Regions from separate parts of the Cytobacillus sp. FSL H8-0458 genome, predicted to be linked through region 1. Evidence: predicted binding sites of a transcription regulator. Region 1 holds the regulator's gene; the other holds the start of a gene.
What was found. The regulator LexA, encoded in region 1, represses DNA repair genes until DNA is damaged. The targets are predictions, from matches to a motif close to CGAACATATGTTCG.

Region 1 (15,625 bases):
CCAGTCTTAAAATACGGAATTCAAATTGGGTTAACTACAACAGAATGGACTGTAGGAGATTATGTCCATACTCATAATATTAAAACGGCGAGGTGGTAAAAATGAATAATACACTAATGGGTTTCCGCAGAGAAAATGGAAAAGTTGGAATACGCAATCACGTCATCATTTTGCCTGTTGATGATATTTCAAATGCTGCCTGTGAGGCTGTTGCAAGACAAGTCCAAGGAACGATGGCCCTTCCTCACGCATATGGAAGACTCCAGTATGGACCAGACCTTGATCTGCATTTCCGAACTATGATAGGAACTGGCTCAAATCCAAATGTGGCAGCGGTTATTGTCATCGGCATTGAAGAAAACTGGTCCAAGAAAATCGCGGAAGGTATTGCCGAAACTGGCAAACCAGTATCCTATTTTTCTATCGAGGGAAATGGTGATTTTGAAACAATCCGTCAAGCATCATGGAAAGCTAAAGAGTATGTTCAATGGGCATCTGAACTGCAGAGAGAGCCAATTGAACTAAAAGATTTAACGATCAGCATCAAGTGCGGGGAATCGGATACAACTACAGGGCTGGGATCATGCCCTACAGTATCCCAGGCAGTTGACCGCCTGGTTGATGCCGGTGCGACGGTATTCTTTGGAGAAACATCTGAATTGACTGGCGGGGAACACTTAATCGCAAAAAGAATGGCAACGCCTGAACTTCATGAAAAGTTTATGGCTATTTATAAAGATTATGTTGGTGAAATCGAATCCAAAGGAGTAGATTTGCTTGGATCCCAGCCAACTCAGGGAAATATTGCAGGAGGCCTATCAACTATAGAAGAAAAGGCTCTCGGTAATATAGCCAAAACGGGCACGAAGGAAGTTATCGGGGTACTTGATCCGGCAGAAAAGCCAGAGAATGGCAATGGCTTATATTTTATGGATACTTCTTCAGCAGCTGCAGAATGCATTACTTTAATGGCAGCAGGCGGAGCAGTACTGCACCTTTTCCCAACAGGGCAGGGTAATATTATCGGAAATCCAATTGAGCCTGTTGTGAAAATTACCGCAAACCCCATAACAGCTGGAACAATGAGCGAGCATATTGATGTAGATGTACAGGGATTATTGTCCCGTCAGATTTCCCTGGAAGAAGCAGGCGACAAATTAATGGAAGTTATCTGCCGTACAGTAAATGGCCGCTTGACCAGTGCTGAGGCATTAGGACATCGTGAATTTGTCATGACAAAACTATACCGAAGCGCCTGATTCAATTTCTCCCTGCACATTTTTGAGCAGGGAGAATCCTTTTTTAAAGAAAGTACAAAAAGGAGTTTAGACATGAACACATATAATGAATCGGATTTAAAGGGATTCTGTGAAAAAGTTCTTGGGAAAATGGGAATGCGCAAAGATTATTCCGAAGTTGTCGCGGATTCACTAGTAAAAGCAAACTTAGAAGGAACGGATAGCCACGGGATCAGCAGGCTCCCCATTTATGCCAAACGATTCATGGATAAAAGAATAAATGTCAATCCGGATATTAAAGTCACTAAAAAAGCCCCATCCGTGCTGCTGGTTGATGGTGATAATGGTCTGGGCCATGTAGTCAGCTGGAAGGCAATTAGAGAAGGCGTAGAAGCTGCAAAAGAAAATGGCACTGCAGCAATTGCAATTCGTAATAGCAATCATTTTGGGACTGCTTCGTATTTTTGCCAAATGGCTTGCGAGCAGAATCTTGCATGCCTAGGCTTTACTAATTCCCCGCCAGGGATTGCACCCTGGGGAGGGAAGGAAGCTTTTTTTGGTACCAACCCAATCGCGTTTGGCTTTCCAACTGGCAATGATCAGCCTGTAATCATTGATCTATCAACTAGTATCGTGGCCAGAGGAAAAATCATACTGGCCGCAAAACAGGGGACTGAAATACCAGATGACTGGGCAATTGATGAAGAAGGTTATCCAACCAGGGATCCAGCGGCTGCTTTAAAAGGGTCAGTATTGCCTCTGGGAGGAGCAAAAGGAGCTGCACTTGCACTCGCGGTTGAGATATTAACTGGTGTGCTTTCAGGAGGGGCATTTGGCCCTCATGTAAAAAATCTTTATGATGACAGTGAAACAGAGAATGCAAATGTTGGGCATTTCTTTTTATTATTAGATATTGAGAAATTTATGGATTTATCAATATTCTTTACTTCCATTCAACACTTGCTGCAGGAAATGAAAGAAGTTCCCAAAAAACCGGATGTAAGTGAAATACGTTATCCGGGAGAAAGAAGAAAAAGAGATAGTGCCAGCAGGCGATTAACAGGAATTGAATTATCAGGCAATGTTGAACAGGAATTAAAAGAATTGGGGGAGAATTTCAATACTCCCTTTCCTGAGGCAATGTCACTTAATCATTCCAGTAAAAGTCTTTCTCTTTAAAAAAAGCTGTATGGTGATTATTCCCCCATCCAATTGGATGAAGGATATAAACACCATAACAGCTTTTTTAGTTGGATAATGTATTCTGAGTAATCGAACATTCAACACTTTTAATATGGTCTATCATACGTTCTTGAGCCAACTCAATGTTGTTCTGCTTTATGGCTTCAAGAATCCTTTCGTGCTCCTGGACAGATTTTAAAGCACGTCCCGGAATGTTAATGGATTTTGTACGTGACTCTGACAGAAGATCGATTAAAAAGTGCATGATTCGTACTAAAACCACATTATTTGAATGATCTGCAAGTGTCATATGGAATTTATGGTCCAACTCAGCCAGACGGTCAAAATCCTGGTCACCGCTTACAATATCGTTTGCTTCCTTTAGGATTACTTCTAATTGCTGAATAAGATCCGGGCTTGAATTCTCTATGGACCATTTTACTGTCCATTCCTCGAGAATTTTTCTGACGGAGAAGAAATCCTTAAATTGATCAGAAGAGACAAAAAAAGCTTCAGTCATTTTTTGTATCTGCTGCTCAGGAGAAGCTACAAAGACCCCTGTTCCGTGTTTGGCTGTTAAATACCCATATGCTTCGAGTATTTTATAGGCTTCCCTTACTGTATTTCTGCTGACAGAAAGCTCCATTCCCATTTCTCTTTCACCTGGAATTTTTTCACCGGCTCTGTATATGCCATTTTGGATTTTTTTCTTTATACTATCGGCTACCTGCTCCGAAATCCCTTTTCTATTAATGTCCAAATAAACCCCTCCAAGCAAATTTACTGATGGGCTTCTTTTATAGGAAGAATGGTTCAATGGCCCAACCTATTTTATTAAATCATTAACGAGTCAAGTAATCAACACCGCTGTCTTAATTTTCTTAAAAAGGTAAATAGAGCTGCCTTCATAGGCAGCTTTAAATGATATAAACGATTAAAAATCCCAATGCTGCTAAAGTGGCAGCTCCGAAAGTTCCGGTAAAAATCACCTTGCTGTTTAACTTTTTAAATTCAGAATAATTAACTCCCAAACCTAAGCCTGCCATGGCCATAGATAATAAAAAGATACTTAGTGCAATCAGCATTTGGGTCATTCTATCAGATAATATTCCAGCAGTATTAACCAGGCACATAAACAGAAAGCCGAAGATGAACCAGGGAATCGGCAAATCTCTGAATCTGGTTTTCTGTTTCTTAAAGCTGTTCTTATTAAATATCAATCCAAGTATAATTGCTGCAGGAATTAATAATGCTACACGTCCCAGTTTTACGAGAAGGGCAGTATCACTGCTCACAGCTCCTCCTGGGGCTGAAGCTGCAATGACATGCGCAAGCTCATGCAAGGTTGCCCCTGTTAAAACTCCATAATCATATGGGTTTAACCCCAGTACAGGGAACAAAAAAGTATAAATGATAGTCACAATAGTACCCATAATGGCAATAAATGCAACGGAGATAGCAGTAAACTCATTCTTAGCCCGAATTAGCGGGGCAACAGCAACAATGGCAGCTGCACCGCATATTGCTGTTCCAACTGCGATAAGTGCTGATAAATGGCGGTCGACCGAAAGAAGTTTTCCGATATACATCATAAGGACAAGAGTGAAAACGATTACAATGATATCGACAATAATAAGAGAAAAGCCAGCAGCAAAGATTTGTTCAACATTGAGTCTTAATCCCATCAGAATAATTCCTGCCCGCAGAAGAGTCTTGCTGCTGAAAGTAATCCCGGCAGATGCTTCATCTGGCACATCCATTATTCCTTTCCAGATCATGCCAAGCAGTATGGACACAATCATAATTCCCATTACTGAAAAAACAGGCAATTTCGCTATTGAACCAGCTAATACAGCAAGGATTGAAGTTAGAAAAACTCCTTTTAACCAGCCCTTCTGCAGCTTTAAGGTTTTTATTTTTTTTCTGGAGTGAAAGGGAACTGTTTTTGTTTTATGCATTTTTGTTGCTCCAGCATTACTCAATAATCTGCCTCCTTTTCATAGAATTGGTCTAGTGGTTAGGAGACCCAACCAATGTAATTTAATTTAAGCATTTTTAAAAAGGGTTATCAAGAAAAATATAAAAATTAAAGAAAAAAATTTAGAAAGTATTGATTTTTTAGAAAATTATAAATAGAATATGAATAGTGGTTGGGTGACTGTACCATAAATAGAGTAATCTCCTTGAAGAATAGTCATTCCATAATAAAATTTTAATAGATCAGCAGGATAGTGAATAAAAAGGAGGAATTTTAAGGGGAAAATCAATTTAGTCTATTCATTTAACAATATTAACAACTTATTAATGTTGCCTTTGCGGCAGTAAATCAGGGGAATCCTAGCAGTTTTTATTCATGTATTTGTAAGGGCTTACAATAATGTGCGGGAGGCGTATTATATGAGGGTATATCTGTCCATCTTATCAATCCTATTGTTATTATTTGTGAGCGGCTGCTCCAGCAATGTTAATGGAAAAGAGCCGGATGCAGAATATGTCTTGAGACTGGGCCATCTTCAAACGGAAACTCATCCTTATCACAAAGGAGCATTGAAGTTTAAAGAGCTGGTGGAAGAAAAATCTAATGGGCGGATAAGAATCGATATATTTCCAAGCAGCCAATTAGGAAATGGAAGAGACCAAATTGAAGGTGCGCAAATTGGCTCCATTCATTTTCATATAGGGTCAGTAGCACCGGTAACAAATTTCGCCCCTAAATTTAATTTGCTTAATCTTCCATATTTATTTGAAAGCAGGGAGCATGCTTTTCGGGTCCTGGATGGGGAGATAGGCAAAGAGATCGCTTCTGATTTAGAGAACAGGGGCCTCATCAACCTCGGGTATATGGAGAATGGCTGGAGGCATATGACAAATAATAAGAAACCTATTAAGACAAGTGCCGATGCATCGAATTTAAAGTTGAGGGTTCAGGAGTCACCTCCATACATCTCATTCATCAAAGCCCTTGGTTCAACACCAGTTCCTGTCCCTTTCGGTGAACTATATACTGCTCTGGAACAGAAAGTGGTCGACGGCCAGGAAAATCCGCTTGCGCAAATCTACTTAAATAAATTTCAAGAGGTGCAGAGCTATTTGACATTAACTGCCCACAACTATGATGCTGCAGTTTTTCTTATGAGTAAAACAACATATGACACATTGCCTGAAGAACTGCAAAAGGCAGTATCTGAAGCTTCTGAAGAAGCAGTTGATTATGAACGCAAAATAGCATCGGAGGATGAGAGTAAACTGCTGGAGGACCTTAAAAAAACGGAGATAGAAATTGAAGAGAATCCGGATTTAGACTCGTTTAGAGAAGCAGTAAAGCCAGTTTATGATGAATATGAAGAAACGATAGGAAAAGATCTGTTTGATAAGATAGAAAGCTTAAAATAAAGGACGGAGGTGTTGGAAATGAGTGAATTTTTCGCAAAATTGAGTGACAAAGCGGATAAGTTATCCAGAAATATTGTTATCTTGTTTTTTGTCATTGCCTTTATCTCCACAGTGTATCAGGTATTTTCAAGATACATTCTCCAAAGTGCGATTGCAAAAAGTATACTCCCTTTTGTAGACTTCAGTATTTTTAACTTAACCTGGATTGAAGAACTTATCAGGTACATGTTTGTTTGGATCGTTTTTTTAGGAATCGGAATCGTATATAAAAGCAAAGGGCATGCCCAAGTAGAAATTCTCCATCATTATTTATCTGAAAAATGGAAAAGTATAGTAATGCTGCTGGTCGAATGTATTAACAGTGCATTATTTCTGTTTCTCATTGTTTATGGATCAAAAATATTGAAGTTTTCTGTTCAGCAGATTTCTCCTTCGCTTGGACTGAATATGACTTTTATTTACGGAGCAGTCCTGGTCAGTTCAATTGTTTGTTTTGTTCACTCATCGGTCAATATTTTGGAACTGCGCACTGCAAAAAGAGATGAAAGAGTAGTTGTTCAAGCAGAACCCCAAAATACAAATATGGGTTAGTTGAAAGGGAGGGAAATTGATGACAGTAGCAATAATTGTATTGGCTGTATTGTTTTTATTAATGATTCTGGGTGTGCCAATTGCAATTTCTTTAATTATAGCTTCCATTTCCGGATTTATATCAAGCATATATTACATTCCTCTTGAAGTGGTTCCACAGCGTTTGATAACATCAGTTGATTCTTTTCCGCTGCTGGCAATTCCATTCTTCATGCTTACAGGGGAATTTATGATGTCAGGGAGCATGGGCAAAAGAATAGCGGCATTTGCTTTTGCCGCTGTGGGCTGGGTAAGGGCAGGTCTTGCCCAGGTTTCAACCTTAACAAGTATGTTTTTTGCAGGTATATCCGGTTCAGGAGCTGCAGATACAGCAGCTGTAGGTAAAATGATGATACCTATGATGGAGTCAAAGGGATATGATAAAGGATTTGCAGCTGCCACTGTTGCAAGTGCGGGTACAATCGCTGTAGTAATACCTCCGTCCATTCCGATGATTGTATATGGTGTAACTGCGGGAGTTTCCATAGGGGACCTGTTCACAGCAGGCATCATTCCCGGGATATTAATAGGGTTGTCTTTAATGATGTTAAATTACTGGTTAACCAGGAAAAACAATTATTCTGAGGAAAAAAGAACATTCGAATTCACAACATTCCGGAAAACTTTATATGAAGGGATACTGGCTTTGCTCTTGCCGCTAATCATTATTTTCGGCATAAGGGGAGGGATCTTTACTCCTACTGAAGCTGGTGCAGTAGCAGCTGCATATGCTTTCATCATTAATAAGTTTGTTTATAAAGATATGGATTGGAAGGATATACCGGAAGCGTTTATTAACGCAGGAAAAATGTCTGCCATGGTTGTCTTTATTATAGCTGGGGCAAATTTATTCGGATGGTTATTAACGGCTGAACAAATTCCACAGCAGCTTGCACAGCTTGTAATGAACGCAACAGAAAATAAATATCTGATACTATTTATCTTCAATATTATCTTCTTTATTGCAGGGTGCTTCCTGAATGCATCTGCAGCGATTACAATCCTTACGCCATTGCTTCTACCGATAGCTCTAGGAGCAGGAATTGACCCGGTCTTCTTCGGATTAATTATGGTTGTAAACTTATCAATCGGTTTAATTACTCCTCCAGTTGGATTGGATTTGTTTATTGTGAAGGGAATTGCCGATGTTTCCTACGATAAATTAATCAAGGCTGTAATTCCTTTTATTGCAGTAATGGTTTTTGATTTATTTATTATTACTTATTTCCCTGCGATATCAATGTTTTTAACAACCCTATAAATATTAAAAAAGCATCGGCTAGCCGATGCTTTTGCTTGTCCCCAGACTCTTAACGGGAAGCTTCCAATTATATGTGTAAGATAAAACCCTCAAAGCGGTAATGATGATAAACAAAGCATAAAGTTCAAACGGTGCTGAGGCGATTCCGAGTCCGACTGCGAAGCCGCAAAGGATAGCCCAGACAGCATAAATTTCAGATCGTAATACAAGCGGTTTTCTTCTTGCAAGAAGGTCGCGGACTATTCCACCGCCGCTTCCTGTCAATACTGCTGCCACAATTACAGCGCTTAAAGGATGATTCATTTCAGTTGCGTACAATGCTCCTTGGATGGCAAATGCGGATAATCCGATTGCGTCAGTGAAATTGCCCCACTTTTGCCAGTGTTTGAGCAGGTTGTTCGGGAACAGCATTACTGCTGTGATGGATAAAAGGGCAATCTGAAAAAATAACCCCTGTTCCCAGAGGGCAGAGACTGGAACGCCTATTAGCAGGTTTCGGATGGCCCCGCCGCCAAAAGCAGTAACAATCCCGAGGATATATACACCTAAAATATCATATTCTTCTTCCATGGCAACAATTGCACCGCTGACAGCGAAGGCAATAGTGCCAATCATACTTAAAACTTCCCATGTCATATGCCATTTCTCCTCATGATGCAAATCTCTATATCTATTTTTGTCCAATTTAAGAACAAACGTAAATTCTTTCCAAACAATATGATTTTAACACGGAAAAATAGAAATACAACCTTTTTTTATGTATTGGTGCAAAAGCCTATGATTAGCGGTGAGATTAGTATTTGACCAGGTTTTTTGTTATGATCAATTAAAATAAGACTATGAAAGAGGGATGCTGGTTGGAACAAAAGCCAGATTATGAAAAAGTCATTCTTGTCGGCTGCCATACTGAAGAAGATGATCAGCGGTTTGAATATTCAATGGAAGAATTGGAATCCTTAACGGAAACTGCCAACGGGAAAGTTTTAGCTTCGGTGACACAAAAAAGGGACCGGGTTCATCCGTCTACATATATAGGAAAAGGAAAAGTGGAGGAACTGGCTGCTCTTCAGGAAGAAATGGAATCAGATATTATCATTTTTAACGATGAGCTTTCACCAAGCCAGGTTCGAAACCTATCTGCAGAATTGGATGCGCGAATCATTGACCGCACACAGCTGATATTAGATATCTTCGCTCAAAGAGCACGCTCTAAAGAAGGGAAACTGCAGGTTGAATTGGCTCAATTGCAGTATTTGCTGCCGCGCCTGTCAGGCCAGGGTGTCCAGCTTTCAAGACTTGGAGGGGGAATCGGCACAAGGGGGCCGGGTGAGACCAAGCTTGAATCAGACCGCCGGCATATTCGCCGCCGTATTGATGATATTAAGGCCCAGCTTTCCGTCATTGTACAGCACCGGGACAGATATCGTGAACGGAGGAAGAAAAACAAAGCATTCCAAATTGCGCTTGTCGGCTATACAAACGCAGGGAAGTCCACGATTTTTAACAGGCTGTCTGAAGCAGATTCTTATGAAGAGAACCAGCTGTTCGCCACACTTGACCCAATGACCCGCAAGCTGATTTTGCCAAGCGGATTCATTACACTTGTAACAGATACAGTCGGATTTATCCAGGATTTGCCGACTACGCTGATTGCGGCATTCCGTTCCACCCTGGAAGAAGTAAAGGAAGCAGATCTCCTTCTTCATGTAGTCGATATGTCGAATCCAGATTATTACCAGCATGAGCAGACAGTCAATAAACTAATAGAAGATTTGGAAAATGATAAAATACCACAGCTGACGGTATATAATAAAAGAGATCTAAGGCATCCTGATTTTGTCCCGACCGCCAGGACAGAAACGATTCAAATCAGTGCCTTTGAAGAAGATGACCGCAATGAGCTGAAACGGAAAATCGAGCAGATGATCCTGGGGATGATGAAGCATTATCATGTTGAGGTGCCGTCGACAGAAGGGAAACTGCTGTCACAGCTCAAGAATGAAACCATCCTGAGGGAATTGTCATTTAATGAAGACAAAGAACTCTATGTCTGCAAGGGCTATTACCTCGAAGACCATCAGATCTCAGGACCTTTAACGAAATATACAGTATAGTTAGGAGAACATCATGTTTCAACAGTTATCGCAAGGAGAAAAGCTGCAGCCGATTGTAAAAGAAGTGGAGCAGCAAATTTCAGAAGTATTAAAGAACATTGATGAGCGGATTGATGAGAACCAATTCCGTGTATTAAAGAGTTTTCAAAATTTCAAAGTCAGCGACTCTCATTTCATTCCATCAACCGGTTACGGATACGATGATATCGGCAGGGATACATTGGAGGAAATATATGCAGAAGTATTCGGCGGGGAAGCCGGATTGGTGCGTCCTCAGATTATTTCAGGCACCCATGCCATTTCCATTGCACTCTTTGGCATATTGCGGCCGGGTGATGAATTGCTGTACATAACAGGCAAGCCCTATGACACACTGGAAGAAATCGTTGGAATCCGGGGATCTGGCAACGGCTCGCTGAAAGAGTTCGGCATTGGATACAATAGCATCCCGCTGAATGAAGATGGAAGCATCAATTACCCTGCGATTGAAAAAGCCATCAGGCCGAACACGAAAATGATTGGCATTCAGCGTTCTAAAGGATACGCAACAAGACCATCTTTCACAATTGAACTAATAGAAGAAATGATTCAGTTTGTAAAAGAAATTAAACCGGATGTGATTGTTTTTGTTGATAATTGTTATGGGGAGTTTGTAGAGGACAGGGAGCCTTGCCATGTTGGGGCAGACTTGATGGCCGGGTCGCTCATCAAGAACCCTGGCGGCGGGATTGCCAAGACAGGCGGTTATATTGTCGGGAAGAAGGAATGGGTGGAAGCCTGCTCCTACCGAATGACTTCACCGGGAATTGGTGCAGAAGCGGGTGCTTCCCTGTACAGCCTTCAGGAAATGTATCAGGGTTTTTTCCTTGCTCCACACGTTGTCGGCCAGGCGCTGAAAGGGGCTGTTTTTACAGCAGCACTGCTTGAGCGGCTCGGAATGAACTCCAACCCAAAGTGGGACAGTAATAGAACTGATTTAATTCAATCTGTTCAATTTGATGATAAAGAGAAAATGGTGGGGTTTTGCCAGGCGATTCAATTTGCATCACCTGTTAATTCCCACGTAACAGCCTACCCTGCTTATATGCCGGGGTATGAAGATGATGTCATTATGGCAGCTGGTACTTTTATCCAGGGTGCAAGCATTGAGCTGACTGCAGACGGACCGATAAGACCTCCATACGTTGCTTATGTCCAGGGCGGCCTTACCTATTCGCATGTGAAAATGGCTGTATGCATCGCATTGAACCAATTGCTGGAAAAGGGTTTAGTCCAAATAAATTAGGTGAATATAAGAGGGACAGCTACATAGTTAGTTGTCCCTCTCTTTTGCTTTACTGAGAATTATATGAAAATATGAAAGGAAAAAATTTTTTGAAAAAATCATGTTATAAAAACTAACATATTGTTGACAGATTATCTGACATTACATATAATAAATTCAAGAAGTAATTGAAAAGGGGGAGAAATAGTTGACTGGAAGCGAAATTCGCCGTTCCATGCCGCTTTTCCCAATTGGTACTGTTATGCAGCTGACTGACCTTACTGCCAGGCAGATTCGCTACTATGAAGAACACCAATTGATTTCTCCAGCTAGAACTGACGGAAATAGAAGGCTTTTTTCCTTAAATGACATCGATGTCCTTCTGGAAATCAAAGATTTAATTGATCAAGGCGTGAATATGGCCGGGATCAAGCAGCTATTTTTCGTTAAAGAACAGCAAGCGCTAACTGAAACCATGAATAAACAAGCTGAAAAAGCGAGACGCGATCTATCGGATGAAGAAATCCGGAAACTTCTACGCAAAGAAATTGTGCAGGCAGGGCGTTTTAATCGCTCTTCATCCCGGCAGGGCAACATCCACCGCTTTTTTCATTAACAAAGCCGTTTTTAAGCTCGTTGATAATGTCTTGGATTTCCGAGCGCGCATTAACAGAGCAAAAAATAAATTACTCATGTAAATTTAAGGGAGGAACTACCAGTGGCAAAGTTTACTAAAGAAGATATTAAACGTATTGCAGAAGAGGAAAATGTGAAATTTGTCCGTTTACAGTTTACGGATATCCTTGGGACAATTAAGAATGTGGAAATTCCAATCAGTCAGCTTGAAAAAGCGCTTGATAACAAAATGATGTTTGATGGATCTTCAATCGAAGGTTTCGTGCGCATTGAAGAGTCAGACATGAATCTATATCCAGACCTTGATACTTGGGTAGTATTTCCTTGGACTGCGGAAAAAGGCAAAGTGGCACGTCTGATTTGTGATATCTATAATCCGGATGGAACTCCATTCCTTGGCGATCCGCGCAGCAACCTTAAACGCATCCTTAAAGAAATGGAAGATCTTGGATACACTGATTTTAACTTAGGACCTGAACCGGAATTTTTCTTATTTAAGCTTGATCATGCAGGAGAGCCGACTCTGGAGCTGAACGACAATGGCGGATACTTCGATCTTGCTCCAACTGATCTTGGCGAAAACTGCCGCCGTGATATCGTACTTGAGCTTGAAGAAATGGGCTTTGAAATTGAAGCTTCCCACCATGAGGTTGCACCTGGCCAGCATGAAATCGACTTCAAGTATGCGGATGCTTTAACAGCTTGTGACCAAATTCAGACATTCAAGCTAGTGGTTAAAACGATTGCCCGCAAGCACGGCTTGCATGCGACCTTCATGCCGAAGCCATTATTCGGTGTCAGCGGATCAGGAATGCACTGCAATGTTTCACTATTCAAGGAGGGCAAAAATGCATTCTTCAATGAAACCGGCGATCTTCAATTAAGTGATGACGCCCGCCACTTTATTGCTGGTATCGTAAACCATGCAACTGCATTTACAGCTGTGACAAACCCTATCGTTAACTCATACAAGCGTCTGGTTCCTGGTTATGAAGCACCTTGCTATGTTGCGTGGTCTGCTCAAAACCGTTCACCTCTCATCCGTATCCCTGCTTCCCGCGGAGTAAGTACACGTGTTGAGGTGCGGAGCGTTGACCCTGCTGCAAACCCATACCTTGCTATGGCCGTATTATTAAAAGCAGGCCTGGACGGAATCAAAAATAAAATGACTCCTCCTGCTCCAGTGGACCGCAATATTTATGTCATGACAAAAGAAGAGCGTGAGGAAGAGGGAATCAAGGATCTGCCTCCTACATTGGCAGCAGCCCTTGAAGAGCTTAAGAGAGATGAGGTAATTGTTTCTGCTCTTGGCGACCACATTTTCGAACATTTCATTGAAGCGAAAGAAATCGAGTGGGATATGTTCCGTACGCAAGTGCATCCATGGGAGCGCGAGCAGTACCTGAGCATGTACTAAAAAAATATGAAAAACCCCTGGCTGATAAAGCCAGGGGTTTTTTATTATGAAAAATGCAAAAACCCCGTTTTCAATTGAACGAGGTTTTAACTAATTTCTATCTCTGCATCTCTCTATTCTTTATGTCTTATTTTTAAGAAATCGAGACATGTCAGCAATGCATCTCCTCCAAATCCTGCAATCACCGCCAGAAGAACTACCTTTAAGGCAGAGTCAGGATCTGAAGATACGACCAAAAAAACAGCCGCTAAAGCCCCCATAATTACCTCTTCAAAGACCCCCAGATAGATGAATTTCTTTGTCCTTCTGGGTTTAACCATTTTGCCTTCTTTCCGAATATGTCCAACGACACCAACCAGCCCACCAATCAACAAAGCGAAGGTAATGTTCAAAAACATCTTTACTTCACACTCCTAAAGTCGAGATTTTGGACAAGCGACCTTAGGTTGATTCTCGGTGTATTACCATTATATAGAAAGTGGCTATAAAATAATATGCATAAAAATACCGAATTTTCTGAACAATAAATTAGTCATACATGACTGTAACATTATGCTAAAAGAAAGGTATCAGTTACTTTTGTAGGATTTAACTGATAGTACCAGGTAATAGGAACTGATAACCTTCTTAAAATTGGAAAAAACAAAAAGCAGGCAGAGATGCCTGCTTTTAATCCATCTATTAATGCATATGACGGTATACGCCTATAACCTTGCCAAGAATAGAAACATTGCGGAGGATAATTGGTTCCATTGTCGAGTTTTCCGGCTGCAGACGGATAAAGTCTTTTTCTTTAAAGAATCTCTTGACAGTTGCTTCATCTTCCTCTGTCATGGCAACCACGATATCCCCATTATTGGCAGTGCTCTGCTGTTTGACGATTACATAGTCTCCATCAAGGATTCCTGCTTCAATCATACTTTCGCCCATGATTTCAAGCATGAATACATGCTCGTCAGCAGGTGCCATTCTTTCCGGAAGAGGGAAATATTCTTCAACATTCTCAATTGCCGTTATCGGCTGCCCTGCAGTTACTTTACCGACGATCGGAACATTGACTGCGCTGACCTTGGGGATGTTAGAAGCCTCGTCCAAATCTAGAATCTCAATGGCGCGTGGTTTAGTAGGATCTCTCCGGATCAGTCCTTTGCTCTCAAGCCTAGCCAGATGACCGTGAACGGTCGAGCTTGAAGCCAGGCCGACTGCTTCACCGATTTCCCTTACTGAAGGGGGATATCCCCTCAATTTAACTTCTTCTTTTATAAACTCTAATATATCTTGCTGTCTTTTTGATAATTTCACCATCTATACGCACCTCGTATGTGTTTTTTATTGTCTCAATTATAGCATCAATTACCATATGATACAAACATAAGTTCGAATTTATGTTGACACAAAACAAATGTTCGGTCTATAATGAAATCGATAAATACGAACATATATTCTTTCGAGGTGGTATATTTTGCTGAACAAATTGTGGAAATCATATTCTTATGCTATTATTCTCTTCGTTTTAAGCTTGGCAGCATCTTTTATATTGCTCGTGCTCATAGAAACACCTGATACGGAAAAGTTTGTGAAAGTCACTGTTGCAGAAGGTGATACTTTATGGAAGATTGCTGAAAATTTTTCTTCTGAGCATTCTCTGTCTACAGATCAATTTATAAATTGGGTAGAACAAAATAATGGGATAGCAGCTGGAAGGATTTTTCCGGGTGATGAAATTGTTATTCCAGTAAAAGCCCTGCATGACCAGCCATATAAAGAGCTTGCCAGTTCAGACCTTAACGAATAAGGAGAAGTTATGAAAGCAATAATTTACTGCAGAGTTAGTACAACAAAGGATACTCAGGAAACGTCCCTTTCAAGACAGGAAGAAGAGCTTTTGAACCTGGCAGAAAAGCATAGCTTTGAAGTAGTCAAGGTCATACGCGAACAGGCCAGCGGATACGACCTTGAGAGAGACGGTATATTGGAACTTTTAGACTTAATTAAAAAAAAGGATATTAAGGTTGTTCTCATCCAGGATGAAACCAGGCTGGGGAGGGGGAATGCCAAGATTGCGATTCTCCATTGCATCTTTAAAGAAGAAGTCCAGTTATACAGCATCTCGAATAACGGAAAGCTGGAGCTTTCGGAATCAGATTCGATGGTGCTGAGCATCGTAGGAATGGTAGAGGAGTATCAGAGAAAGCTGCATAACATCAAAATCAGACGCGGCATGCAGCGCGCTGTTGATAAAGGATACAGGCCCGAGAAAAACCTAAGTAATCAGGGAGCAAATGGCGGCAGGGAAAGAATAGAGGTGCCAATAGAGGAAATTGTCCGGCTGAGGAAAAACGAGTTAACGTTTGCTGAAATTGCTGCTACGCTTAGGGGGTTTGGCTATAATATTTCCAAAGCAACTGTTCATAGAAGGTATAAAGAACATATTGATTCACTTGCTGAGTAGGGCACTTTTCTTGTCAAAAGTGCTCATTTTTAGTATGA
Region 2 (15,625 bases), on a different contig from region 1:
TTGGCCTTCCGGCAGCCTTCTTTGTGCGTGGGAGCCATTCATTCGTATTAATTCCGTTAGGAGCAAGCTTTACTTTTTGAGAATCCAGTCCATAAGAACGAATAAATTCCTCTCTCTGCTCCCCGGAAGTAGCAAAAACCAAATCAGCATATGAAGATAATCTCTGTTCTGCTTCATAAAGCCTGGGAAGGTATTCGATTGCCTTTTCATCCTTCCAAATCTGCTTCGCCAATGCGTATTCATGGTTATGGCTATTAAAAATTCTTGGCTTCTTATCCTGGTTAAAATATATGTCATAATCCAGCAAATAGGGGGATTCATGAATGATGATATCGCTTGTATGATAAAGCTTTTTAAAATACCTTTTGTACAAAGCGGGATGATTGGCAAGCTCCAAACTCATAATTAAAGGAAGTTCATAGGAACGTGCGGCAACATGGAGCGGCTGCCTTATTTTCAGATAGAGTGGATCCCTTTCTGCTAAGTACTCGCGAAAACTTGGGGAGTATTCAATAACGCTGCCTTTTTTATTGTTCGATTGGGATAATAAAGTAATATCATAATAATGGCTTAATTCGTGATATATATGAAAATACCTCAATGTGCCTCCGCTTGCAGGCGGAAAAACCGTTGGGAAAATATTTAGGACAAGTAATTTTCTCGTCATTCTCTTCTCCTCTCAACGTTTCTTGATCACACTTCGAAAAACGTGCAGCGTTTCTTCGGCAGTCTTTTTCCAGGAAAAATGCTGTGATCGAAGTTTGCCTTCTTCCCAGAGCTTTTTTCTTGTTAAAGGGTTTAACATCTCTTTCATTCTCAACGCCATTTCCTCAGGCCTTTCCGGGTTAAAATAAAGGGCTGCATCACCTGCGACTTCCGGTATGCTCCCCTTGTTTGAACAGGCGATCGGTCTCTGGGCCTTAAGTGCTTCCACCAGGGGGATGCCAAAACCTTCATATAAGGAGGGGAAGACTAAAAAGCTGGAATTCCAATAAAGAGATGGCATTTCATCCGGTTTTACATACCCTAATACCCGGACTTGATTTTCTAATGAGTGTTCTTCTATAAACCGCAATACAGACTGATAAATTCTATTTCTCTTATTTGCATAACCAGTCAGGATAAGCGGCAAGGCAGTATTATGTTTTTCCCGAAGTATAAGAATGGCTTTTAGGAGATTTTGATGGTTTTTGTGCGGATTAAAACTGGAAGGATAGATGGCATATGTATCAGGCAGCTGATATTTTTGTTTCACCTTTTTTCTTATCACATCTGCAGGAGCTTTATCAAATATAGCTGGTGCACTGAGGTGAATGGCATGAATCTTTTCTTTTGGGATAGAGAGCTGATTAGCAATGGCATTCCTGGAAAAGGCCGAGACTGTAATCACTTTTCTAAAAGAAGGTGCAAATCGATGATAGTATCGGTTATTTTCTTCCAGCCCTCCCTGCACAAAGTGGGGATAGGCAGTATGAAGAACATCATGAATCGTTACAATGCAGGGTACACGAACATCTGATATATACGAACTGTGCATCGGACAAAACCAGAGGTCCAGCTGGCATTGCCGGATGGATTCATGAATTTGAGCCGGGTCTTTTAACATTCGGATTTGGATTTTTTCATGATAGGGAAAAATGTTCTTTATATTTGTACTCAGAAAAAGGAATAATGTAAGATTTTCCCCGCTGTCAGCGAGATGGGCAATCAAATTCTTTATATACTGTTCTACACCTCCAAAACGTTCTTGTGTGAGAGTGAGCAGATTAATTCCGATCCTCATGCTTCAGCCTCCTTAGAAGAAAATCGCCTTTTTATTGATAATTTATACTATTCGCCTACTCCATTTACCATCACATTGAATTTAATAATAAAAAGGAGAATAGCGCTTTTCACTCAAAAAATAGTAAAGGAGTTTAATTATGTTAAATAATTACAAAGAAAGGCACCAGCAAGCGGATAAGGCAGTCATAACAACGGGACCGTTTCTTGTTCCTTTGGAAACCGATTGTGAATATCAGGTTGGAAGGGAGAATGAAAGGATTGTTATAATCATCAGCAACCCAACAGGAAGAAAGTTGAAGGCATCTGTAAAACTGGGAGTATGCGTCCAGCCTTACACACCTGCGCTAAAAAAGGATGGAATCTGTGTAATCAAAAACCTGCCGGAAAAAGAATTTAATTTGGGGTTATTTGAGTTAAAGCCCCATACATGCACCAGAATTGAATGCGATATTCCAGAAGTGTGCAGCTTGGGAAGCAATGAGGGGAATGCGGTGCTTCGTGTATTAGCAAAGGGAGATTTTCTATTGTGCGGCCATGATTGTAAACCGGCATGCGGCCTTCTGGAAATATCCGTCGTAGGCGGAAGTATCTATAATCCCGGTGTATCGGGGCTTGAGCAGGCGGATCCGGTCACATTGTTCCGGTATCATGATTTTGTAGTGTGCGAAGGTGAGGATTGCTGGTGTTAAAGGTTTCTGGTTCTATATAATTAATGGCAAAGAATAGAGAGCTGCTGAGCGGCTCTTTTAATTTTCGGGCTCTGTTAAATTTTTTTATGAATAGCTCGCTCAGCAGTTCTGAGTATGTCTATAACTGCATTCTGGATGAGAAGAATATCACTAAGAATTTGGTTTTTTATTTTTGAATTATTACAGCGCTGCATTTCAGCTGCCAGCAGATTGAGCTCTTTTTTAAAAATGTCTAATGTGCTCATATGTCTGTTCACTCCTGGTTTAATATATAGTTCTTTATACCCTTTTTTCTGGCAGTTATAAACCAAAATCCGAGAATTTTGCAAGTGATATTTCTAAGTGCGGAGACTTAATTGTTCAGCTGAAATTTCTTATTTTTTCCGAAACCTTTTCAATTGCTAATCGTAATAGAAGTAGCATCTTCTTAGGAGTTAATACGCGAATATGATATCCTTTAGTTAATCCATTCAAAGAAAAAGGTGACATTGTGGCAAAGAAAAAATTGCAGTACTGGACTTTGCAATTGCTGATTATCTTAACCATTATCTATGTTTCAACAAAAATTTCTTTTCTGTTTGAACCAGTCGGCATTTTTGTATCTACTCTATTTTTCCCAATCATCATATCGGGATTTCTGTATTTCTTATTGAACCCGCTGGTCAGATTGCTGCAGCGCTATAAGGTGCCAAGAACGGCAGCGATTTTAATCATCTATGCAGCGGTAATCGGTTTAGTAATGCTCGTCATTGGCAACATTGCTCCGCTCATCAGCAGACAGGTTACTGAATTATTCAACGATCTGCCGGAATATGCGAAAACGACCAGAGACTTTGTTAATTCAATGTCTAATACTGAAGAGTTTAAGTGGTTTTTAGCACAGGACTACATATCAATACAGGAAATTGAAGCCCGCATTATGGATTATGCCAATACTCTCCCAAGCCGTTTGACACAGGGAGTAGCAGGCATTGTCAGCCTGGTCACCAATATTGCGATTACAATTGTAACCGTGCCATTCCTCTTATTCTACATGTTTAAAGATGGAGATAAGTTTCCTGCAGCAGTTTCGAAGTTTCTTCCTGCTTCATACAGAGAAGAAGGGGTTAAAACGCTTAAGGAAACAGGGGAGACACTTTCTTCATATATTCAGGGACAGATTACAGTAGCATTATTCGTGGGGACACTTTCATTTATCGGCTATTTAATCATCGACCTGCCTTATGCGCTGGTTATGGCACTGATTGTGGCCATCACCAATATTATTCCTTATGTCGGCCCGTTTCTTGGCGGTGCACCTGCTGTTATTGTCGCTCTTTTTGACTCACCTACAAAAGCCTTTCTGGTTGTCGTGGTCATTGTGATTGCCCAGCAGATTGAAGGGAATGTGCTGTCTCCGCTGATTCTCGGAAAGACATTAAACACACATCCGGCCACCATCATCATCTTATTGCTGGTTGCCGGCAATCTTGCAGGCATCCTTGGCATGATTCTGGCGATTCCTACCTATGCTGTGACCAAAACAATTGTTTTGAATACAGTGAGATTTTTAAGGGCCAGGAAGGCAGCTCGGCTCGGGGACACGGTTACGTAAAGATGGGAAAGCTCCTTTGCAGAGAGGGGCTTTTTCTAATTGGTATTATTTTTCGTTATGTAAAGTTAAAATAATAGTAAAAACGAAAGCAGTGATCCCAATGTGTCTAATCCTCTTCGCATACAAAGTCCACCCGAAATACAAGCTGATAGTGGCAGCCAATCGCGACGAATTTTACGAACGTCCGACTGCCTCGGCGCATTTTTGGAAGGACCACCCCCACATTCTTGCTGGCCGGGATTTAAGGAAGATGGGGACATGGATGGGTGTTACTAAGAATGGACGATTTGCAGCTCTGACAAATTACCGCGATCCGAATGAAGTGACAGAAGGCAAGAGGTCAAGAGGGGATCTGGCGGCAGATTTTTTGAAGGGCGGTGCTTCGCCTGCTGACTTTATGAACAGGGCATCTGAACATCGCGGCAGCTATCCCGGCTACAATCTGCTGGCGGGAAACTTGGAGGAACTCTTTTATTATTCGAACGTGGAGGATCGAATAGAGCAGCTTCAGCCGGGGGTATACGGGGTCAGCAATCATGTGCTGAATACCGAGTGGCCGAAGGTGAAAAAGGGGAAGGAGGGCTTATCTAAAATAATAGATAATCCAGCCGGGAACTTAACAGAAGACCTGTTCACACTTCTCCTTAATGCAGACCCCGCCCCGGATGATAGGCTTCCGAAAACAGGAGTTTCTCTTGAATGGGAACGGATTCTGTCTCCATTATTTATTAAAGGCGATGCCTACGGAACCAGGAGTTCAACTGTGCTGCTGATGTCAAAGGATGAGATTTTTTACAAGGAAAGGGTTCATATTGGGGAGGATAGGCAGGAACAGGAGTTCATCCTTAAAAAGTAAGAAGCCAGCTCAGTCATCTGGCTTCTTTTATTCAGGCAAGCGGCAGTGTAATCCGGACCGTTGTGCCTTCATTTTCCCTGCTGTGGATGTATAGGTTTCCGCCGTGGTTTTTAATGATTTTTTTGCAGATCATAATGCCAAGGCCTGTGCCTTTTTCTTTTGTGCTATAAAACGGCTCTCCCAGTTTGGCGAGGCGTTCTTCCGGTATGCCGATCCCTTCATCCTCGACAGTGATGATCACAGAATGGTCCTCCTGGCGGATATCGACGTTGATTTTGCCGCCCATGGGCATGGCTTCCATCGAGTTCTTGATGATGTTAATCAGCACCTGTTTAATTTTATCTTTTTCACATTCCACAAAGAACTTGCCGGGTGCCTGAGTTAATTCGATCAGGATATTTTCCATGACTGCCTGGCTGTTTAAAAGAGTAATCACACTTTTTACTACGTTTGTCAGGCAGGTTTTTTCCATTTCAGTTATCTGAGGTTTGGCGAGAACGAGCAGGTCATTGACGATGCCTTCAATCCGCTCCAGCTCATTTAGAATGACCTCCGCGAAATTGTCTTTATGTTCTTCGTATAATAGCTGTGTAAAGCCTTTTATGGCTGTAAGCGGGTTGCGGATTTCATGGGCAATGCCTGCTGCAAGCTGACCGACAACGGATAGTTTTTCAGCATTCTGCAGTTTTTCCTCGGTCTTCTTTTGTCCGGTTACATCTTTGATAATGATTTGGTAGACCTTTCTGTTCTTAAAAGTGGTTGGGATCAGCTGGACTTCGGCTTTTCTTATTTGTCCGTCAGTCCGGATCAAATTAAGCTCAAAATTCACGCTTAGCTTTGTTTGCAGAAAATCATCGAGGGTGGAATGTTCTGAAGGAGGAGTGTAGTCGTGGAGGGAGGTGCCGATCATCTCTTTGATGCTCGTATACCCGAAGAGCTTCTTCCCTTCATTATTGATATAGGTCCAAATCCCCTTTTGAGTCACCATTCCGATCGTATCCTTGGAGTACTCCACCAGAAAACGGTACTTTTCCTGTGTCTCAAGAATTTCCTCTTCCATGATAATTCTCTGTGTCATATCCCGGATGATGCACATCATTTCTTTATCGTCATTAATGACTGAAAAATTGGCTTCCAGCCAAAGATAATGCCCCTCATTATGCCTGAAGCGAAAGGTCACCCGTTTATGCGGAAGCTGTTCGAGCTCGGCCAATGCCTCTCTTAGAAGATCCCGGTCATTTGGGTGGCAGTATGTATAAAGGCTGCTCCGGTAAATGTCCTGCTGCGAATATCCCAGCATCGGCAAGCAGGAAGGGGAGACATATATAGCAATGCCTTCTTTTGTCACTCTTGCAATCACATCGCTGGAATGCTGAATGGCCAGCTGCAGATTCCTCGCTTCGACTTTGTCCGCGAATAAATCTGCCGGATTCTCGGTCATAATCATTTTTGTTCCCTCCTTTTTGGGGAAATGGCACTTTTCCATCATTATACAATACAAGTTTAGATTGACATATAGGATAAATTTCACTCTATGCCATCTGGGAAATGGATGCCTTGCCAGGTACTATGCTCATAAGAGCTTTCTAATTTCCTCTCCAAGGATGAATATGCCTTCCTGCAACTCTTCCAGCGAAGCATAAGCATATGAAATTCGAATAAAATGATTCGGCCCGTCACTGTACATGCTCCCGGGATTTATAAGCAGCTTTCTTGAAATAGCCTGCCGATAGAGGCTTCGAATTGGAATATTGGACGGTACTTTCAGCCATATAAAAAAACCTCCTTCGGGAGAATTCCATTTTGCTATCCCGGACAAGTGGGCATCCAATGCATTTAGTGCCGTCTTACGGCGGATTCTCAGCTGCTCACGCACATTTTCCATATGTTTTTGATAGAGACCGGTGGACAGCCACTTTTCAGCTACCCTTTGTGAAAGTGAACTTGACCCATAGTCAGTCTGCATTTTAAGATCTGCAAGCCGGTCGATAACAGGTTCAGGTGCTGCTACCCAGCCTATTCGAAGTCCGGGACTCAATGTTTTCGATAAGCTTCCCATATACAGGACCAGGCCGTTTTTATCCATTGCTTTTAATGGGGGAGGAGGCATCTCATCAAGCCATAGCTCCCGGTAAATATCGTCTTCCACGATCGGCAGCTGTTCTATTCTGCAAATATCAAGCAGGTCACTCCGTCTTTTTTCGGTCATTAAAATTCCAGTAGGATTGTGATAGGAGGGAATCGTATATAAAATTGATTTCCCTTTTTCAAATTTCTTCAGCGATATGCTTTCAGGGATAATCCCTTCCTTATCCATTGGCAAACCTTTTAAATTCATGCCTGATGACCGGAAAAGCTGCAATGAATATAAGTAAGAGGGTTTTTCCAGAAATACAGGTGCCCCTCTCTGCAAAAGACCCAGTGAAACAAGCTGAAGAGCCTGCAAGCCTCCAGAAACAATAAGTATGGAGGAAGGAGAAGCGGCAATTCCGGAAGCTGCTAAATATGCACTGACTGCCTGTCTTAATGGCAAATACCCCTTTGGTTCCTCATAACCGAGTTCACTCAATTCATCCGCGGCATCCTTTAGAACACTCTGCATCGTTTGCACCGGAAAAATCTCAGGGGAAAGCTCACCTTTGCTAAGCTGTATAAATGCAGGGTCCATTTCCAACTCGTTAATTTCCTGAACGATTTGCTCGCTGGCTCTGTGTATCCCTGTATCGATATATTCACTCCAATTGGCATGCTGCCTTGAAGCGAGCAAGGTCCAAGTATTATTAATAACCTTGGTGCCAATCCCAGTTTTCCCTTCTATTAATCCATCTGCAGCAAGTTCTTCCAGAGCAGTGATAATGGTGCTTCGGTTTACTCCGAACTCCTCCGCCAGTTTCCTTTGACTTGGAATTTTACTTCCGATTGGCCATTCGCCTTTGGAAATCTTTCCTTTAATGGCCTCCATAACTTGCTGATATTTTGGCAATTGTTTTGTATCCATCCATCTAACCGCCTTCAGTGAAAATTGGCTGGTAAAATTCTTTCTCCATTGGTTGAGGACATTGTATCAGTTATTGACTATCATGAAAAGCAGCACAGATAATGGCTGGTAATGCTGATAAGGGGGATGAAGTTGGCTGGAAAAAAATTTATGGTTATAGGGGCTCATAGTGCTATTATCATTCTCTGGGCATCCGCATTCCCGGGAATACGGGCAGGGCTTGAATCATACTCCCCGGAGCACCTAGCGCTTTTTCGGCTTTTAATTGGCTCCGCTGCACTTGGCGTCCTTGCACTGCTGAAGAAGATGCGCATGCCGGATATAAGGGATCTTCCTGCTATTTTTATGCTTGGATTTCTTGGTTTTACGGTTTATCATACAGCACTCAACATTGGGGAAAAATCAGTAAGCGCCGGGCCGGCAAGCTTGATTGTCTCCATGACTCCGATCTTTTCCGCTGCTTTGGCTGCTCTATTTCTAAGGGAAAGATTTGGAAGGGTAAGATGGACTGGTTCCGGTGTCAGTTTTGCAGGTGTTGCACTTATTTCATTAGGTACGGGAGGCGGGTTTGAACTCCAATCCGGTATTTTATTCATCCTGCTTGCTTCCATTTCTGAAAGCATCTTTTTCGTATTCCAGACTAAGTATTTCGATAAATACGGATTTTTGGCATTTACAGCCTATACGGTATGGGCAGGGACCATTTTTATGCTGATTTATCTTCCTGGCCTTGGCAATGAGATCTTTCATGCGTCAGCCGAATCTACATTAAGTGTCCTCTATTTGGGGGTTTTTCCAACGGTAATCCCATATATTGCCCTCGCTTTTCTTGCATCCATAGGGGGAGCGTCTGAAGCGGTGAGCTCTCTTTATCTGACTCCAGTAATGGCGTTTGTCATTGCGTGGGTTTGGCTGGGGGAGGTGCCGGCTATGTCATCCATTGTGGGTGGGATGATCGCTCTAGCAGGTGTGGTGATTATTCACCGAAAAGAAAACGCTATTAAAGTTACAGAAATTTATGAAAATGGGTCAAGTAAAAATATTTGAAAAATATGATTGACATCCTTTTCTTTAAGGTGGTAAAGTAATAAGCATATTAACAACCGCATAATAAAAATCTTCTTATCAAGAGAGGTTGAGGGACTGGCCCTATGACACCTCGGCAGCGGACAGCATGTACCGTGCCAAATCCAGCAAGCATTGCTTGAAAGATAAGAAGAGGACCATTGATAAATGCTGCCCTCTTCTTTCTTTTAGAAGAGGGTTTTTGTATTACACAGAAAAAATGCATCAAGATTCTATTCATGAACATATGAATATTTCTTATCGAGAGAAGCAGAGGGACCTGGCCCAATGAAGCTTCGGCAGCAGGCAGAACGCACTGTGCCAAATCCAGCAGGCGAAAAGCCTGGAAGATAAGGAGAGGATTTCAAAAAACCTCTTCTGACGGAAGGGGTAAATTTCAGGATATAATTCTTAGTTTTCACATAGGAATAATAAGAAAATAAAAGGTGACAGGTATCTATACCAGTTCATTCAAGTGGTATAGGTGCCTGTCACCACCAAAGGAGAGATGCTGCATGATAGAGTTTCAAAATTTAAAGAAGGTCTATAAAAGCGGAGGTCAGCAGGTAGCTGCTCTGGATGGAATAGATTTAAAGATTAATAAGGGTGAGATTTTCGGGGTGATCGGCTTCAGTGGTGCGGGAAAGAGCTCTTTGATCCGCTGTGTCAATTGGCTGGAGAAGCCGACTTCAGGAAAGGTCATTGTCAGCGGGCATGATTTGACGGCTTTATCTGTAAAAGAAATTCGCGAAGTGAAAAGAAACATCGGTATGGTCTTTCAGCATTTCAATCTTTTAAACTCGAAAACCGTGTTTGCCAATGTGGCGATGCCGCTCACACTGGCTAAGATTCCTAAGGATGAAATAAAAAAGCGTGTCCATGAATTATTAGACTTCGTGGGGCTTGCCGACAAGGCGAACAGTTATCCGGATCAGCTGTCAGGCGGGCAAAAGCAGCGGATTGGAATCGCCAGGGCGCTGGCAACTCAGCCTTCCATTCTATTATGTGATGAAGCAACTTCCGCTCTGGATCCGCAGACAACCAGCTCGATCCTGCAGCTGCTGAAAAAAATAAATAAAGAATACAATATTACCATTCTGATCATTACCCATGAAATGTCTGTAATCAGGGAGATCTGTGACCGTGTTGCTGTCATCGAAGCAGGAAAAATTATTGAAGAAGGAACCGTCTTTAATGTCTTTTCTTCACCAAAAACCCCAACAGCGAAAAACTTTGTCAGCACAGTCATGAATGATCAAATACCTGACTCCATTAAAGAAGTGATTGAAAAACAGCAGGGGCTTCAAAAGGTATTCAGAATCAATTTTGTCGGAAACTCTGCCGGACAGCCGCTGCTCTCGCAGGTTGCCAAAAAGTTTAATATCGACTTCAACGTCCTGTTTGGAAATATTACTGAACTGCAGGGAATACCTTTTGGCAATCTGATTGTTGAGTTTCAGGGTCCGGACAGTGAAATCAGACGTGCTATTCAGTACATCAGCCAGGAAAAAGTTTCAATAAAGGAAGTGACTTCACGTGCTAGTTAACCAGGAAAAAATCATCGAAGCCCTAATCGAAACGGTCCAAATGGTTGCATTCTCATTGCTGTTTTCAGCACTTATCGGACTGCCGCTTGGCATATTGCTTGTCGTGACAAGGAAAGGGCATCTTTTGGAAAACACAGTTGTTTTTAACATCATAAACAGCATTATTAATATTTTCAGATCAGTGCCTTTCATCATTTTAATGGTAGCCATCATCCCAATCACCCGGATGATTGTCGGGACATCGATTGGAACCGCTGCAGCCGTAGTGCCGCTCGTCTTTTACGCAGGACCCTACATTGCGAGATTAATAGAGAATTCATTGCTTGAGGTTGATCCGGGAGTCATTGAAGCGGCAGAAGCAATGGGAGCGACGCCGGGGCAGATTATCCTTAAATTCCTGATTCCGGAAGCACTCAGTTCACTGGTATTAGGCTTTACCATTGCGACAATCGGTCTGGTCGGAGCATCAGCCATGGCTGGGGCAGTCGGAGGCGGAGGCCTTGGTGACCTTGCCATTACATACGGCTATCAGCGATTCGATACAACCGTCATGCTGATTACCGTTGCAATCTTAGTGGTCATGGTTCAAGGCCTGCAGTCATTCGGAAATATCTTATCCAAAAAAATCAGAAGAAGATAACTTAGGAGGAAACACATCATGAAAAAACTATTTTTATCATTCATTATTTTAGCATTGGCTGTGTTCACTGCGGCATGCTCTAGCACAACTGGCGGAGAAGAAACAAAGAAAGTTAAATTGGGTGTCAGCGGATCAGATACACGCATCTGGGACTTTATTGCCGAAAAGGCTGAAAAGGAAGGCATTGAAATTGAGGTTGTGACATTCTCTGACTATGTGCAGCCAAATGTTGCCCTGGCAGAAGGTGATCTTGATGTAAATGCATTCCAGACAGTCGCCTATTTCGACACTTTTATTAAAGAGCATAATATGGATCTTACACCAATTGCGACAACGGTTTTAGCACCAATGGGTCTTTATTCTGAAAAAGTAGAATCTGTGGAAGACATTCCGGAAGGCGGCAAAATTGCCATTCCAAATGATGCTTCAAACGGCGGAAGAGCCCTTCTTTTACTGGAGGAAGCCGGCCTGATCAAATTATCTGAAGACTATGACGGAAACCTGGACTTGAATAAAATCGTTGAAAACAAGAAGAACCTTGAATTTGTAGAAATGGTCTCAGCGCAGACGCCGCGCGCTCTTCCGGATGTCTCTGCTTCTGTCATCAATAACGGTATTGCTGTAGATGCAGGCTTTAACCCAACTAAGGATTCAGTTTTTATTGAAAGCGAAACCGCTACTCCGTATGTAAATATCATTGCTGTCAGAACAGAAGACAAAGATAACAAAACGCTTAAGAGAATTGCTGAACTTTACCAGGAAGATGATGTAGCTGATTTCATCACGAAAGAATATGACGGAAGCATGATCCCGACTTTCATTCCATTAAGTGATATTGGCTGGTAATTAATTTAAAAAAGGAGGAACAATGATGACGGCACCTGTAAAAGCACTATCCGAACTGAAAGAAGCGATCAGGAAGAATGTTGATGATAACAAGGAACTTTACCTTTCAGCAAGCCACCAGATCCATGCAAACCCGGAAATAGGAAATGAGGAGTTTTTTGCCTCAGGCTTGCTTTCAGGCATTCTTGAGAAGGAAGGATTTGAAGTAGAGCGGGGAGTGGCCGGGCATGAAACAGCTTTCCTGGCCCGGAAAAAATCCGATAAACCGGGGCCGTCCATTGCATTCCTTGCAGAATATGATGCCCTTCCCGGATTGGGCCATGGATGCGGCCACAATATTATAGGCACGACAAGTGTGGCAGCAGCCATTGCATTGAGCAAGGTTATTGATGAGACCGGAGGAGAAGCAGTAGTGCTTGGAACCCCGGCAGAAGAAGGCGGGCCAAATGGAAGTGCAAAAGGAAGCTTTGTGAAGCATGGCTTGCTTGAAGGCATTGATGCCGCCCTCATGGTTCACCCGTCAAACCATACCCGTCTGACCAGTTCATCACTGGCAGTTGATCCGCTTGACTTCGAATTTATCGGAAAGCCTGCCCATGCAGCAGCTTCACCGGAGGAAGGAATCAATGCTCTGGATGCAGTTATTCAGCTGTTCAACGGAATAAATGCCCTCCGTCAGCAATTGAAGGATGATGTGCGGATTCATGGAATTATTACTCACGGTGGGGATGCGCCGAATATTATCCCTGATTATGCAAAAGCCAGATTCTTCATCCGTGCTTCAACCAGAACAAGTTTAAATGAGGTAACACGGAAGGTTAAAGCTGTCGCTGAAGGCGCCGCACTGGCAACAGGAGCAAAGCTGAATGTGATTGCTTTTCAAAACGAAGTAGATAATCTGCTGTTAAACAAGACATATGACCAGGTGTTTAAAGAGGTGATTGAAGACTTGGGAGAAACCGTAGTGGAAGGGGACCGGGATGGAATCGGTTCGACAGATGCCGGCAATATCAGCCAGGTGGTGCCAGCCATTCACCCTTATATTAAAATTGGTGCGGATGATCTTGTTGCTCATACAGTTCCGTTCCGGGAAGCCGCCGCATCTGCCAAAGGAGACGAAGCTCTGCTTACGGGAGCGAAAGGACTGGCACTCACTGCCTTCCAGCTGATAACGGACCCGGAGTTGCTTAAATCCATTAAACAGGAATTTAAAGAGCGAAAAGCAGCTGTATAGGAACAAAAGCTATCCTTTTGCGGGATAGCTTTTCCTCCTTTTTGTGAGTGTTTTCCTCATATTGGAGAGTTGTTTCCCTAATTTGCTGAGTGTTTTCCTCAAATTAAGTGTTCGTTTCCCCAATTTTCCCATCCTTTTCCCGAAGTTCACATTTACCTACTGCTCCTTCATCCGTTCCTGTGCCATCCGGACAAGCTCCTTCACCATGCTGCCGCCAATCTTTCCGCCAACTGTTCCTGCCTGTTTGGATGTAAGCCTGCCATTATAGCCTTGCTTCAAAGGCACACCTGCCTCCTCAGCAACTTCATATTTCACACCGTCAGGATTTTCTCTGTCAACATGATATCCCTGGTTTGCCATTACCTTATTTTTCAGCTGGTCCAATGCTCCTCTTGATTCCGGCACTAGCGGACGTCTTTTTCTTCTGGCCATGATGCATTCCTCCATAAGTCCTTTTTCTTATTATGTGAAAGAACGCTTGGAATAACACTGAAAAAACTTGTACATCCACCTGTGAAAAGCTATTCTAATGGAAGAAACCTTGAATTTTTTTGAAAAACCAAGAGAAGGTGTTTTAAATGGCATTAAAATACTTGTCAGCTCTTCTGCTTCCTGGACTGCTGGTGCTGTTTTTTACGAGAGTCAGCTATAATCGTGTAATCGGGCTGGTGTTGACGGTGGGACTTATTGCTGCTTCTGTATATAAAGGCTACACCAATTCATTTGCCTTAATCGTTATAGACGCACTTTCGCTGACTGTCGGGTTTTGGTATGCCCAAAAATTGAAGCCGAAAATAAAGCCAAGTGCGGAATAAATTTTGCAGAGCCTGTCGAACAAACCTATCGACAGGTTCTTTATTTAATGAGTCAAAAGCTGTAATTAGGCATACGTTATATCAGCTTTTAATGGAGTTCAATCAAACGTTTGATTAAACTCAATGAAATCAATCAAACGTTTGATTAACCTTTCTTCGACAATTCCCTCAATAATTCGGCATATTTCCCAAGCAATATATTCTTAGTAAAAACACAAAAACGAATATCCGTTCGCATATTATTGGTTTGTTTTAGGCTCTTTGTGGTAGAATGATGATATGAGTTTTGAGTAAAAAACTGACAAATCAGCGGTGCATCCCGGGTCTTAAATTATTTCAATGCTGGTTTGTGATTAATATATAGATAAAAGTAATTTGAACGGGAGGCTTTTAGGTGAAGGATCAATTTGAATTAGTCTCAAAATATTCCCCACAGGGCGACCAGCCCGGGGCGATTAAAGAAATTGTGAAGGGAATCAATTCCGGCAAGAAACACCAGACACTTCTGGGTGCGACAGGAACGGGTAAGACCTTCACGATTTCGAATGTCATAAAAGAAGTAAACAAGCCAACGCTTGTTATTGCACATAATAAAACACTCGCAGGACAGCTATACAGTGAATTCAAGGACTTTTTTCCAAACAATGCGGTTGAGTATTTTGTCAGTTATTATGACTACTATCAGCCTGAGGCGTATGTGCCTTCTACAGATACTTTTATTGAAAAAGATGCCAGCATCAATGATGAAATTGATAAGCTTCGCCACTCGGCGACTTCCTCTCTATTTGAGCGGAATGATGTCATTATTATTGCCAGTGTCTCCTGCATATATGGTTTGGGTTCACCTGAAGAATACCGTGAAATGGTGCTGTCCCTCAGAACCGGAATGGAGATTGAAAGGAACCAGCTGCTTCACAGGCTCGTTGACATCCAGTATGAACGCAATGATATTGACTTCCAGCGCGGTACCTTCCGTGTACGCGGAGATGTTGTCGAGATTTTTCCGGCATCACGGGATGAGCATTGTATCCGTGTAGAATTTTTCGGAGATGAGATAGACCGGATCCGTGAAGTGGATGCCCTCACAGGTGAAATAATGGGTGAACGTGAGCATGTTGCGATTTTCCCGGCATCCCACTTCGTAACGCGTGAAGAAAAAATGAGAATCGCCATCCAGAACATTGAAAAGGAACTGGAAGTGCGCCTTGCTGAATTAAGAGAAAACGATAAACTTCTTGAAGCTCAGCGCCTCGAGCAGCGGACCCGCTATGACCTTGAAATGATGAGGGAAATGGGTTTTTGTTCCGGCATTGAAAACTACTCCCGCCACCTTACATTAAGACCGCCGGGTTCAACACCGTATACGCTGCTGGATTATTTTCCGGAAGACTTCCTTATTGTGATTGATGAGTCGCACGTAACACTGCCGCAAATCCGCGGCATGTTCAATGGTGACCAGGCAAGAAAGTCTGTGCTTGTGGACCATGGTTTCCGTTTGCCTTCAGCGATGGATAACAGGCCGCTTACGTTTACCGAATTCGAAAAGCATGTGAAGC

Region 2: a site for LexA is predicted at 14,291-14,304, ahead of uvrB (excinuclease ABC subunit UvrB). Genes of this name have one in related genera too.

The regions. Positions count from the first base shown of each region.
Region 1 covers NZ_JBBOBR010000001.1:2,339,954-2,355,578, reverse strand. The annotation lists gene NYE23_RS11445 (UxaA family hydrolase) at 1-99, shown strand, start outside; gene NYE23_RS11440 (UxaA family hydrolase) at 102-1,259, shown strand; gene NYE23_RS11435 (Ldh family oxidoreductase) at 1,332-2,417, shown strand; gene NYE23_RS11430 (FadR/GntR family transcriptional regulator) at 2,485-3,180, opposite strand; gene NYE23_RS11425 (YeiH family protein) at 3,338-4,402, opposite strand; gene NYE23_RS11420 (TRAP transporter substrate-binding protein) at 4,818-5,813, shown strand; gene NYE23_RS11415 (TRAP transporter small permease) at 5,832-6,404, shown strand; gene NYE23_RS11410 (TRAP transporter large permease) at 6,424-7,704, shown strand; gene NYE23_RS11405 (trimeric intracellular cation channel family protein) at 7,723-8,340, opposite strand; gene hflX (GTPase HflX) at 8,562-9,818, shown strand; gene NYE23_RS11395 (methionine gamma-lyase family protein) at 9,832-11,103, shown strand; gene NYE23_RS11390 (MerR family transcriptional regulator) at 11,291-11,698, shown strand; gene glnA (type I glutamate--ammonia ligase) at 11,801-13,135, shown strand; gene NYE23_RS11380 (DUF4257 domain-containing protein) at 13,249-13,533, opposite strand; gene lexA (transcriptional repressor LexA) at 13,817-14,440, opposite strand; gene yneA (cell division suppressor protein YneA) at 14,598-14,930, shown strand; gene NYE23_RS11365 (YneB family resolvase-like protein) at 14,940-15,587, shown strand.
Region 2 covers NZ_JBBOBR010000002.1:238,881-254,505, reverse strand. The annotation lists gene NYE23_RS22630 (glycosyltransferase family 4 protein) at 1-667, opposite strand, end outside; gene NYE23_RS22625 (glycosyltransferase family 4 protein) at 680-1,783, opposite strand; gene NYE23_RS22620 (hypothetical protein) at 1,923-2,474, shown strand; gene NYE23_RS22615 (hypothetical protein) at 2,549-2,719, opposite strand; gene NYE23_RS22610 (AI-2E family transporter) at 2,965-4,068, shown strand; gene NYE23_RS22605 (NRDE family protein) at 4,169-4,924, shown strand; gene NYE23_RS22600 (PAS domain S-box protein) at 4,956-6,371, opposite strand; gene pdxR (MocR-like pyridoxine biosynthesis transcription factor PdxR) at 6,498-7,922, opposite strand; gene NYE23_RS22590 (DMT family transporter) at 8,055-8,969, shown strand; SAM riboswitch class I at 9,042-9,140, shown strand; SAM riboswitch class I at 9,243-9,344, shown strand; gene NYE23_RS22585 (methionine ABC transporter ATP-binding protein) at 9,503-10,534, shown strand; gene NYE23_RS22580 (methionine ABC transporter permease) at 10,524-11,174, shown strand; gene NYE23_RS22575 (MetQ/NlpA family ABC transporter substrate-binding protein) at 11,193-12,020, shown strand; gene NYE23_RS22570 (M20 family metallopeptidase) at 12,046-13,254, shown strand; gene NYE23_RS22565 (alpha/beta-type small acid-soluble spore protein) at 13,411-13,686, opposite strand; gene NYE23_RS22560 (DUF2198 family protein) at 13,833-14,069, shown strand; gene uvrB (excinuclease ABC subunit UvrB) at 14,464-15,625, shown strand, end outside.